DNA from 2 places in the Microcoleus sp. AT9b-C3 genome. Region 2 is predicted to be linked to the other one. Evidence: riboswitches for the same ligand, from Rfam matches in the RefSeq annotation. Region 2 holds a riboswitch; the other holds the start of a gene.

Region 1 (6,632 bases), on a different contig from region 2:
CAGTATTAGCAGGACTGCCGGTGGCTTTTTCTTTAGGTTTCAATATTTCCATCGGCGCGTTTATATCGGGAATTATCAGCGCGGTAATTATGGCGTGGATTCAATCACAATCGCGCCTAAAAATTGATGCTGTGATGGCATTAATTTTATCTACATTCTTAGCAATTAGCGTCACCCTAATTAGCCTGTTACGGACAACCAAATTAGACTTAGACGGTTTTTTGTTCGGGAATATCTTATCCGTTGCACCGACGGACGTGCAGCAGACTTTTGTTATAACTTTGATAATTTTGGTAGCGGTTAAACTCCTTTACAAAGAACTGCTATTTTATACTTTTGATCCACTAGGAGCGCAAGCGTCCGGTTTGCCGGTAAACTGGATTTATTTGGGGATGATTTCGGCGATTACGCTGACGATTGTTGCGAGTTTGCAAACTGTGGGGGCGCTGTTAGTAATTTCGCTGTTAATCGGGCCGGGAATAACGGCATATTTGTTGGTAAAAGAGCTACATTTAATGATGGGATTAGGAGCAATTATTGGGATTATAGCTAGCGTGACTGGTATGTATCTCAGCTATTATTTTAATATGCCCTCTGGGGCGGCAATTGTATTAGTTATTTTTGGGTTATTTTTAGGGGCTTTGCTGTTCAGTCCCAGTCAAGGAATTTTGACAAGAAAGAGAGGATAACAGTCCTAGACGCACTCTATCTGTTGTGCGATGGCGAGGTCGAGTTTACCTTCGTTCCACATTTAGTAGAACGAGTATTTCAGCAGGTGGTTTTGGTCGATAATAGTGTTTAGTTGTTCGAGAAATTGCTGCTGGGTGATAATTGTCGATCGCCTTTGAGGATAGTGCAGCCACTAAAATGGTATTGTAATCTAGCATTTTGTCAAGAGCAAGTTTTCAATTTTTATCTTTTGGTCAAACAGGTGCGCCCGTTATGCCCACTTAGCGCCGCCCGAAGCCTTGGCCGCGCATAGACTTTGACCAAACCAGCAATTCACCTCCACAGCCGCCAGCGGCCAGAAACTGGCCTTCGGGATGCCATGCAAGACAGGAAAAACCGCCCTCTGCACCTTCTAGAATTTGCAGCAATTGTTCTGCTTCCCCCCACAAACAAACTTGACCATCTGCGGCTGCGGAAGCTAATAAAAATGTGCTAGGTTGAAAGGCGATCGCATTTACCACATTTTCATGCACCTCTAACGCCCAAGAATCCCAACCGACTCTTTCATCAGCGTCTCTTTCCCAGACAGAAATGCCTTGAGAACTCGAAGCAGCTAACAAAGGTGCCCCCAAAGAATTAGTTTTATCCGACCAAGCTAACTCCCGAACTTTCCCCGGAAAACCCTGCATTACCCACGGTTCAAAATTGCCCCATTCATTAACAATGAGAGTATTGTCCATATTGCCACAAGCTAAATATTCCCCTTGTGGCGACCAAGAAATTGCACCTGTTGCAGAGGGGACTGATAAAATTTCCGGGTCTTCGTCCCAGTCTTCGCCATGCCAAACTTTGACGCCTTGATAGCCGCTAACTGCCAGATATTGAACCATAGGATGCCATGCTAAATCGAGGATAGATGATGAATCGAAATTCAGCGTTACTTCAACAACCTTATCCTCAGCATTCCAGACTTGAACGTAGCGGCCCATACTGAAAGCTAACTGGTTGCAGTTGGGACTCCAAGCTAACTTATCAACCCAGACACGCTGGTTGTCCAAATCAGCAATTAATTCCCCAGAATTAACGCGCCAAATTCGCACTTTTCCATCTTGTCCGCCAGCAGCTAGAAAGTGACTGTCGCGGGAAAAAGACAAGCAATCGGCTGATTTACCCGTGGCAGTTTGTAGCGTTTGCAAGGACAATTCATTAACTGCCCCTACTGCCGCCAGCATCACTTCGCCCGCAGCGGAACAGACTGCTACAGTTGTGCCATCCGGCGACCAAGTAACAGCAGTTACGTAGTCAGACAGCATGGCTTCGGCATGAATTTCCAGAGTTTGTTCACTTTTATTTGTCTTTTCGTTACCCATATTTATTGAATCTGAGATGTTGTACTCTTCTTAAGAACGGGCAAGATGCCCATTCCACAAGAAATGAATTTTATTCCTGTGGAACAGGCATCTTGCCTGTTCCATTCCACAAGAGATGAATTTTATTCTTGTGGAACCGGCATCTTGCCTGTTCCCTTCCACAAGAAATGAATTTTATTCTTGTGGAACAGGCATCTTGCCTGTTCCTAAAAGGCTGATTAAAAATGCTTCAATATGTCAGTTAAACCAGACATTTCCGAAAATCCTCTCGTAATTGATTTTCGTTTAAATTGCGACCGATGAATACAAGCTCGTTTTTCGGAGTTTCATTAGCTTTCCAAGGTCTATCTAGCCGGCCATCGAACACCATATGTACTCCTTGGAAAACAAATCGCTTGTTGTCTCCGGTGACATTCAAAATGCCTTTTGTGCGAAAAATATTCGGGCCTTGAGTTCGCAACAATTCCTCAATCCAATCGCTAAATTTGTTGCCGTCAATGGCGCCGGATTCGACTATTGCTACTGAGGTAACAGTTTCGTCATGTTCGTGTTCGTGTTCGCCCAAAAAGTCTGGTTCGATTTCTAATGCCCGGTTCAAATCAAATGCTTTAACGCCTAACAACGCTTCCATTTCTAGTTCGGCGTTGCGGGTGCGGTGGATTTTTGCCATTGCATTCATGCCGCGAATTCGCTTTTCTAACTCTGCCAATTCTTCCTCAGTTACTAAATCAGTTTTGTTGAGCAAAAGTACATCAGCGAAGGCAATTTGTTCTTGAGCTTCGTCGGCGTCCCAGTGCTGCCAGATGTGCTTGGCATCGACTACCGTGACAACTGCGTCTAGCAACAATTTGTCCCGCATATCTTCGTCTACAAAGAATGTTTGAATTACGGGTGCGGGGTCGGCTAAACCTGTGGTTTCGATGACTATGTGGTCGAATTTGTCGCGCCGCTTCATCAAGTTGCCGATAATCCGAATTAAATCACCCCGCACTGTACAGCAAATGCAGCCGTTGTTCATCTCAAAAATTTCTTCGTCGGCATCAATTATCAGTTGGTTGTCGATGCCTACTTCGCCAAATTCGTTGACGATGACTGCAACTTTTTTGCCATGTTCCTGTGTTAAAATGCGGTTCAGTAGCGTAGTTTTGCCTGCGCCGAGATAACCCGTGAGAACGGTAACAGGAACTGATTCGATCGCCCCAGCAGTCACCATACTTGACCTCGATTATTGTACAATGATAACCATTATCGCTATTTTACACCAAACTTGCTGCTAGTAGCAAGTTTATTAAAAAATGTTAAGAGTTTTTAACTACAGGAATACGCAGTCTTTGGTTCAGAGCTTACTCATAGGGCTAGAAACCGGGTTTCTACGAGTTTTGGGAACAGGAACGAGAAATATAGGAAGAAACCCGGTTTCTGAGGTCAGCGTGCGTGGCTAATGACTAATGACTCATGACAATTAATTGTTAATCATAGCTGCAATTCGATCGCGCTCTAACTCTCGACCGATCAGCACTAATTTGGTTTGACGGAGTTCCGAAGGTTGCCAAGGGCGATCGTAAAAATATTCTATGCGCGAACCCACACCTTGCAACACCATCCTCATCGGTTTCTTGGGAACCGCCACAAACCCTTTAATCCGATATATTTCCTCCTGCTGCATCAACGATTGCAGTTTTTTCACCAATGCTTCAGGTTCAAATTCGCGATCGGCAATAAAGAAAGTCGAGTTAATATCATCATCATGTTCGTGTTCCTCCTCAGTGTCGTGGTGACTCGGGCGAGACTCCAAATCATCCTCAACCGCCGCATTAAATCCCATGAGCACATCAGGGTTAATTTCGCCACCTTTGCAAGGCACAATTTTTACACTTGGACGTAACTCTTGCTGCAACCAGCTTTGGACTTTCTTGTGAGTTTCCGCATCTACGCGATCGACCTTCGTTAAAAGTACCATATCGGCACAGGCTAACTGGTCTTCAAACAATTCCTCGATCGGAGTTTCGTGATCTAAACTAGAATCAGCTTGCCGCTGTGCCATCAAAGCATCGATATCACCGACAAAAGTACCGCTAGCAACAGCTTCACAATCGACAACAGCAACCACACCGTCTACAGTAGCACCCGTGCGAATTTCCGGCCAGCGAAAAGCTTGAATCAAAGGTTTAGGAAGTGCCAGACCAGAAGTCTCAATTAAGATACAATCAATTTGTTCTCTACGCTTCAACAATTCCTGCATAGTCGGCAAGAATTCCTCTTGAACAGTGCAGCAAAGACAACCATTTGTTAGTTCAACAATATTGCTGCTGACATTTTCTTCTTCGTCGCAAACTTGACAATCGCGCAGCAATTCTCCGTCAATACCAATTTCGCCAAATTCGTTCACCAGAACAGCAATGCGGCGACCTTGATTATTTTGCAATAAGTGGCGAATTAAGGTAGTTTTGCCGCTACCGAGAAAACCAGTGATGACAGTTACAGGGATTTTGTGCATTAAATTTTTTGTCCGGTTGAGATGTACCGTAGGGTGCGCATTGCGCACCATTCTTTAGCGGGTAGGGCGCGCATTGCACATCATAAATTAATGGTAATATGGGCAATGCACACCCTACATAGAAGTATTTGGCGCAATTCCTAGTTCTAATTTCCCAGCGGCGGAATTTTTGCTAAAACGCCTTTTTTGAGAGCTTCAGGACGCTCAGACCAAGGCAACAAACCGTCTGGTTTAGCATAGTATTGACCCGCGCATTCGAGTACAGCTTCCGCAGTTTTCGGCTCATTTGCTGGTAAATCGCCAAACAAATAAGTGTACTTTCCAACAGCAGCAAAAGACACCGCACAAGAGTGACTGCAAGCACTCATGCACTCAACTTCTTGAATCTCAAATTTATCAGAAAACTCCCAATTTTGAGCGAGTTGCGATAAGTCTTCCATAAATTGTTGACCGCCGCTTTTGCCTTCTCGCTTGCCGTTTTTCCAAACACTAGCGCAAGCAGTGCAAACAAGTAGACTGTGCTTGGTGCGTACAGCCGCATTAATTCCATCCATCATCCGTACCTCGCAGATGCGTTCAAAAGTGAGTTAGATATCGGCGGGCATTCTGACTTGAGAAACCACAACGGTTTCATTACAGTTGCGGGACAGCGCCGGACTTGCACCGAACTTTCCCCGTTTCCTCTAGCGGCTGCTCCCCGCTAGAACCGATCGCGAAATCAAATCCTATCACACTTGCCGCCAATCGATTTTAGATTTTAGATTTTAGATTTTAGATTTCAGATTGGAGAAAGCCACCCCAGGGATAAATCTGGGGCTGGTTTAGTAGTTTGTAGGGTGCCCCACCGGCAGTTTACAGATTATCAATTATGCAGTTTCGTGCTGTTTGCGCCATGCGGGATGCCACAGCAATTCGGCAGTCGATCGCTTCTCGACCATTTCAGGAGTAATCATACAGTTAGCCACATCCTTGCGAGAAGGCAACTCGTACATCACATCCAGCATTAACTCTTCTAAAATGCTGCGAAGAGCTCTGGCGCCAGTTTTGCGGCGGTAGGCCTCTTGGGCGATCGCCCGTAGCGCTTCCGGCTGGAATTCCAATTCCACGCTGTCCATCTTCAACAGCTTTTGATACTGCTTCACCAGCGCATTCCGGGGCTCGGTCAATATCTGCATCAAAGCTGCCTCATCCAGCGGCGAAATCACCGTCACCACCGGAATCCGCCCGACAAACTCAGGAATCAAACCAAACTTGACTAAATCGTCCGGCTGTACCTGCTGCAAAATATCAGCCGCCCGCTTGTCTTTCGCCGGCAAAGTCGAGTTGCTGTCGCTTTCCGTTGGCTGAATAAAGCCCAAGGATTTTTTACCCAAACGCTGTTCAACTATTTTTTCCAAACCGACAAAAGCACCGCCACAAATAAATAGAATTTTGCTAGTGTCAACTTGAATAAAATCTTGGTAAGGATGTTTGCGGCCGCCTTGCGGGGGAACATTAACCACTGTTCCTTCCAACATTTTTAGCAGCGCTTGCTGCACTCCTTCTCCCGATACATCCCTAGTGATCGAAGTGTTTTCGCTTTTGCGAGCAATCTTGTCAATTTCATCAATATAAATAATGCCGCGCTGCGCCGCTTCGACATCAAAATCTGACATTTGCAACAGCCGCAGCAAGATATTTTCTACATCGTCGCCGACATATCCAGCTTCAGTCAGTGTCGTTGCATCGGCTACCGCAAACGGCACTTCGAGCATTTGCGCCAAACTTTGCGCTAACAAAGTTTTGCCACAACCTGTCGGCCCGACTAGGAGGATGTTGGATTTTTGCAGTTCTACATCGCTGTCAGGAGAAGACTTGTCGCTATCTTTAGCTTGGTCAACGCTCAAGCGCTTGTAGTGGTTATAAACTGCTACAGAAAGGACTTTTTTTGCTGAATGCTGGCCGATGACGTGGTTGTCTAAATGCTGCTTAATCTCTGTTGGTTTCGGAATTTGAGCTAAAACAATTTTCGATTTGTTCGATCGACCCGGACGCCGTGTTCCTTGTCCCTGAGACTCTCGCACCTCTGATTGGGGAATCTGTTGACCAATTGTTTT
Region 2 (6,632 bases):
GCTGTTTCTTTTGTTAGTATCTTGATACATAATTTTTTCTCTGTGTTTTGATACTGTAATTATTCATTCAAATACTGTTCACGTCAATTCATATAATTCATTAATTAAGTTCATAAAAGTCATATTTGTAATAGCTGTGGCAGGAAGTGCGCCCTTATTCAAATCCGGCCCGCTAAACTAACGAGAATACGAGAATTATCAACAATAGCCCTGGAGGCGCGGGTGCTCAGAAACCTGGTTTTTTGCGATAATACTTGGTTACAAGCCGCAGATTCAGTAAAAACCCGGTTTCTTTGCTTGTAATGCGTAAGTCTCGTTGATATTAACCACCGCCACCGCCACCGCCACTAATCGTGAATATAATGCAGGACTTACCCACTCCGACCAAAGAAACCGGGTTTTATTACGAAAAGACACGTTATAGCTCGCAGGTTCGGTAAAAAACCCGGTTTCTTGCCCCCATTCGTCCAGAAGTAACAATAAATTTAGCGTTGAAATACCGCACTTAACAAAGTTAAAACCGTGCAACCAAACAAAGCTTCAAATATATATCTTCGCGAAGGTTTATAAGGGTAAGAATTCCAAACGCGCAATTCTCCATTAAAGCCGCGCGACGCTAAACTCAGCGATACTTGACGGTAGTTTTCTAAAGTTCGCTGAAGCAATTGCCCGATTAAAATGCTTAAACTCTGCATTCCCCGCTTCCAAGTGCGGTAGCCACAGCGCGAATTTTGTGCTATCCAAAGTTCATCGGCGATCGCCAATAAGCTAAAAATAAACCGATACATTAGTAATAGCAGTTCTGTGACCAACTCTGGACAGCGTAATTGTCTGAGAATTTGCAAGATTTCGGTAAATGGAACCGTCAAGAGGATGAAATACATACAGCTTGTCGATGCGAAGGCGCGGGCAAATAGCAAGCTCACTTGGTATATGCCGGTGCGGCTCACATACAGATAAAAAGTGCCGATGCTAATGCCCCAACCTTGCCAAATATCCCACCCAATCGCGGGGATACGATCGCCCGCAACCGCACCCAGCGCCAAAGCAGGCAAACTTGTCAGCAAAAACATCAACGGTAGCGACAGCAACCGCAAATACAGTTTCCCCGGAATGCCGGCATAGACGACGATCCAGACTGCTAGCCAAAGGCCGATCGACAATTGGACGATCGCCCCAGAAACGAGAGACAGAATTAACAGGGCGATCGCAAAGGATAACTTGTGAGATGGTGGCAAGCCGCGCAAGCGATTTGTATAAGCCAGACTATCAATCTGATGGTTCATTCCGACGACTTATTATCAGACTGCTGCCGAGATTGCGATCGGCCTTTATACAACCCAATGACGTACCCAACTACGCCAGCCCCCATCGCCGCTTGAGACGCAAACAATAGACTGGAAATTTCTCCGCTAGCCGGCTCAAACAAGTGATTGAACCAAGGTTTATAACCCGGTTGAATTTCGGTAATTGCTTTCTTAGCTTGGTCATCTGCACCGCCATATTCACCCCGCACAAAAACGAGAGGAAACGCTGCCAGAACAATCACAGCACCAGCCAAAAGCCAATTTTGCCGCGAAGTAGATTGGTGATTGTTTGTAGTTTTTTGACTCACGGCTTATGACTCCTGTTTTAATAATTTCAAAGTTTTTAACTCCGGCTTCCCGTAAGAATGCAGCCAATTCCAGACCAATAGAGTCAGCAATCCCTCACTGATAGCCAGGGGTACTTGAGTGATAGCAAAGATGCCCGCAAACTTTAAAAACGAAGCGATAAAACCGCCACTTGCTGCGGGGAAAGCTAACGCTAATTGAATCGAAGTCGTCACATAAGTCAGCAAATCTGCCAAAGCCGCAGCACAAAAAATTGCCGCCCGCTGGCTACCAGTTCGCAACAGCAATCGATAGATAAAATACGCAGCGAAAGGGCCGACAATCGCCATCGAAAACATATTCGCTCCCAGCGTTGTCAAGCCACCATGCGCTAACAGTAACGTTTGAAACAACAAAACTAAAGCCCCCAGTACAGCCATCACCGAAGGGCCGAACAAAATGGCGCCCAAACCCGTACCCGTCGGGTGAGAACAACTGCCCGTTACCGAGGGAATTTTTAAAGCAGAAAGCACAAAAGTAAACGCACCCGCCAAAGCAAGCAATAGTTTAAGTTCCGGGTGTTCTTTTGTAATGCGAGTAATTGAACGCAAACCTACTGCAAAAAAAGGCAACGCCACCATCCACCAAAATGCAGCCCATTGCACCGGCAAAAAACCTTCCGAAATGTGCATAGCTGCGGCGGGCGTTGCCGAGCCCAGGACAATATAACAACTCAAGCCAGCCATCAATCCCAAGCTGACCAATTTCCGATTTCTGGTCTTCACACTGAACCTCGCAGATGAGACTATGTAAACTAACACATCGGCGGGCATCCTGACTCAGAAAGCGACATGACTCTCATTACAGTTGCGGGACAGCGCCGGACTTGCACCGAACTTTCCCCGTTTCCTCTAACGGCTGCTCCCCATTAGAACCGACTCGTTAGACATAGTTTAGTCGATCGTGTAAGTTTCAGCAAATATTGTACAAAAATTTATTCAGATTAACTAAGTCAAAATTACCTATCATGTTCTCTTCTTTTCCTTCGCGTCTTCGCGGTTCGTTCAATAAATACTATCGCTCAACATCAACGGTATAATATTAGTGAGTTTTGAGGAAAGCCGCAATGTTACAGTACAACTTGCCGAGGAACTTGCCCTCAGCCGATGAACTACCAGACTCAGATGAAACGCCTGTGGATAACGAACTGCAAGAATTAATACCAGGCTTGTTAAAAGCAATATTGCTCATACTTTGGTCAGAACGCATGGACTGGTTTTTTGGCATAGATATGGGTATTTATCATCACCCGGATAAACCTGCCATTGTGCCCGATGCTTTCTTGAGTTTAGGTGTAGAAAGGTTTTATGATGAAGAATTGCGTCCCAGTTACGTGCTGTGGGATGAAAATGTTCTGCCTACTTTTGTGCTAGAAGTTGTTTCCCCAACTTATCGCAAGGAATACAGCACAAAGTTGGAGGAATATCAAGCTTTAGGCGTACTTTATTACGTCATTTATTCTTCCCGCCGCCGTCGTAAACCCCGTTTAGAAGTACACAAGTTAGTCAATGGAAAGTATGAATTACAGCCAGGAAATCCAGTTTGGATGCCAGAAATTGGTTTGGGTATTGGTTGTGAAAGGGGAAGTTATTCTGGGGTGACAAGGGAGTGGTTGTATTGGTATGATGCCGATGGAAAACGTTATCTGACTCCTGAAGAACAGGTGAAAGAATCCACGCAGCGCGCCCAACAGGAAGCCCAGCGCGCCGATCGATTGGCTGAACGTTCCGATCGACTAGCTCAGCGATTGCGCGAGTTGGGGATAGATCCTGATAATTTGACCTAATGGCAATCAAGAGTACCAGACTGACGGACTCTGGACGCTCAGAAACCGGGTTTTGCAACCGAGCTCGATCGTCCTCAACGAAAGATTTTCAGGAAAAAACCCGGTTGCCGCATCCAGAAATGTGTGAATTTTTATCGCAAAAATCAGAAAATATCGAGATAGATTTGGAAAAAACACAGAGTTTGACGAGAAACATTGAGATGCAGCTCGAAAAAATGAAAATCAACAGAGGTTATTAAATAATGGTCATGAATCTGCGTTCTTACGATATCATCTGTTTTGGTGATGAAGTTCCAGGAGTTCTAGCTGTTGTCTCTGCCTCCCGAGAATATCGGCGCCGCACAAAGCGTTATCCGCGAATTCTGCTGATGTCTAAAGCAAGCTTGCAAGAAGGAATTGGCGGGCATTTGGTAAGAGGTGGCCTTGCTTATTTAGATAGAAGTCAGATTAGTGAACAACTTCAACAATCTTTAAAGTTAGATACCTTTGGTTCACCGGCGACAATCTATAAAGAGTTCCTGCAAAAATCCGGTGTTAAGGCAATTGCACTTGACGCCCGCAAAGCCAGTGCAGCGCTGAAAGAAATGCTAGTACAAGCTGGGGCAGATCTCCTCAGCAAAGTAGAAATTAAATCAGTCAGTAAAGAAGGTCAAAAAATTGCCAGTATAACCACATCTCAAGGCGTAGTTTATGCCGGCAAGCAATTTATTGATGCCACTGTCAATGCCGAATTAGCTCAAGCTGCCGGTGTGAGAAAGCTGAAGGGATTTGAAACATTGGGTCTGCCTAACTCAGAACTTCCAGTCACCCTCGTTTTTGAAACCCAAGGACTCAGTGCAAGAACCCTAAAAGAATTCGATTATATTTATCTAAAACGCTTCACCAACCTGGCCGATTCAGAGAGTCAAAAATTTTTGCTGTACGCTGCCGACAAGGATGCCCAACTAGCAGAAGAACTCCGGCGGGAAATGAAAGACACTAAAGGCAATCTCAAAACTCTGTGGGCGGGCCACGATTACATCGATGTTCGTTCGCCGGCTCTGTCTGTAGCTTACCACTCCTTTAGAGGAATAAAACTATCTTTTTCTGAAACTGGCGTAATTTTAGATGAAGGAAATATAGCAATACTTCCAAATGATAGACTTTCGTGGAATGCGCTTTTATTTGCCGTCACGGCCAGCGAAGCGGAAGCCTTAGCCAGAAGCGGGAGCAAACCCACGGCTAATATGCAAAGAGAGATTTTATTTATTACAACTTGGCTGAAGAGTTTGGGGGCTACTTCTGTTACTTCTGCCTCAGAACTTTATATCAGACACGCTGGCAATGTGACGGGAGTTGTAGAACCTTTAACAGGCGCACAAATGCTGTTAGGTGGCGTACCAGCTAATGAAGCCCTGGCAACATTTAGCTATCATTTTGATGTACGGGGAGGCATCCAGGGTATTCGCGATAAAGCAAATGGTCTAGGATGGTTTAAAAGTCTGAGTTTTAAACACCCTATCTTTAATATTGGCATCCGCCACGCATTAATTAAAAACGTTCCTAACCTGGCAGTGGTCAGTCCCTGTTCTGGATTTGAAGGGTTTGCGTGTTCTGTCGGCAGAATTGTTGAATTCAACGCCGCAGTTGGTCAAGGTGTCGGTATCGCTGCGGTAAATGCCATTCTAAATAACAAAAATCTAGCCGATGTATCTAACCGAGAAGTGAGGCAAGTTCTCGCCCAAACAGGTCAGTTACCTAAAATTTTTGGAACTTCCAATAGTGGTGAGGCAATGCTATTGGCGCAATTCGAGACTCTTGCCAGTTCCGATGCTATTGCGTAATATCAATTGCGGTTGCACTCCTCATGATTATTGATTGTTGACTAAGCTGTTGTGGCATTTAAATTGTATGTCAAAAAATAATCAAACTTTTTTGGGGTGTCCCGCCCTGAATATACAATTTAAATGGGCGACAGCTTAGCCTACTCGCTAACAAACAATCCTTACTTCTTCTGCGGGCACTTCGGATGAATGCCCCCCTGCAAACAAATGTAAGCAATTTGACTTTTATCTAAATTCTTAGCCTCCGCAAAATCAACTCCTAGGAATCGACCGGATTTACTACCAGTCTGATTTTGAATAAATTGATCCGAAGCTGCTTTCCCCAGAAACACAGCGCCTTTAAAATCCGCTCGCGCTAAATTTGCGCCCCTAAAATCAACCGAACTCACCTCCGCATTCCGAAAATTCGCATCTTCCAACCGAGCATCTTTGAAATTCACGTTGGTGAGTTTAGTCGAAGTCAAATCGGCATTTTGTAAGTTAGCGCCACTCAAATCACCACCGGACAAATCAGCACCTTGCCATTGCGATTTAGACAAATTTGTCAAGGACAACTGAGCACCTTGAGCCTTCACTTTGGCCAAACGCGCACCCGACAAATCCGCTCGCGACAAATTCGCGCTTCCTATATCTGCTCCGGTAAAAATTGCATTTTTTAACAGTGCTTCCTGCAAATTGGCTCCAATTAAAATAGCACTGCTAAAGTTAGCGGAATTCAAATTGCCCTTTGACAAATTAGCTTTGTTCATGACAGCGCGCACAAAATTAGTCGAGTTCATTACAGCACTGTTCAAAGACGCCCCGACCAAATTTACTCCTTCCAAATTAGCGCCGCTCAAGTCAGAAATCCAATCGTCAAATGTACCTGGACGCCTATCTTCGCCGGTGCCGTAAAAGCGAGCTCCCTGCAAGCTGGCATTGGTTAAATTGGCATTTCTCAACTTAATTCCCGACAAGTCAACTTTGTTTAAAACTAAAGTAAACTGAGACGGGCCCGCAGGACTTTGAGCTAAATCCGTGCGGCTGAGATCGACGCCGTTGAGTTGGCTGCTATACACTGTGAGAATTTTGCCGATCGCCCTTTGGACTGTTCGCTGGCGGGCGGCTGCTAACTCGCGTTCCGGGGCCTTGCCGCCAAAGCGCAGGGACTCTAGGTCGTTGCTGAGGGCCTGATTCAACCGCTGCAACTCAGGCAAAGCTTTCGGCCCGCTACTGACTAAAGCTTGCTGGATCGCGTCCAACATGGCGCGGTTGTCTTCTTGAGCTAGCAAATCCGCTAGCAGCGGTACGGCGCGGGAGTCATCCACGGCCCCCAAAGCCAAAATGGCCGATCGCCTGCCCGATGCCCCGCTAGCGGATGTGGGAGACAAT

Evidence for each region. A riboswitch is a leader RNA that binds a small molecule or an ion and turns the genes downstream of it on or off. The one in region 2 is predicted to bind cobalamin.
Region 1: another riboswitch for cobalamin. It lies ahead of QUB77_RS09025 (DUF1636 domain-containing protein); the one in region 2 lies ahead of QUB77_RS29725 (energy-coupling factor ABC transporter permease).

The regions. Positions count from the first base shown of each region.
Region 1 is NZ_JAUBUR010000007.1:124,409-131,040, reverse strand. It holds gene QUB77_RS09045 (metal ABC transporter permease) at 1-689, shown strand, start outside; gene QUB77_RS09040 (WD40 repeat domain-containing protein) at 951-2,039, opposite strand; gene QUB77_RS09035 (GTP-binding protein) at 2,281-3,252, opposite strand; gene cobW (cobalamin biosynthesis protein CobW) at 3,502-4,536, opposite strand; gene QUB77_RS09025 (DUF1636 domain-containing protein) at 4,683-5,093, opposite strand; cobalamin riboswitch at 5,116-5,262, opposite strand; gene clpX (ATP-dependent protease ATP-binding subunit ClpX) at 5,403-6,632, opposite strand, start outside.
Region 2 is NZ_JAUBUR010000059.1:8,904-15,535, forward strand. It holds gene QUB77_RS29710 (ABC transporter substrate-binding protein) at 1-30, opposite strand, end outside; gene cbiQ (cobalt ECF transporter T component CbiQ) at 486-1,286, opposite strand; gene QUB77_RS29720 (energy-coupling factor ABC transporter substrate-binding protein) at 1,283-1,615, opposite strand; gene QUB77_RS29725 (energy-coupling factor ABC transporter permease) at 1,619-2,338, opposite strand; cobalamin riboswitch at 2,400-2,546, opposite strand; gene QUB77_RS29730 (Uma2 family endonuclease) at 2,719-3,438, shown strand; gene QUB77_RS29735 (FAD-dependent oxidoreductase) at 3,687-5,261, shown strand; gene QUB77_RS29740 (pentapeptide repeat-containing protein) at 5,423-6,632, opposite strand, start outside.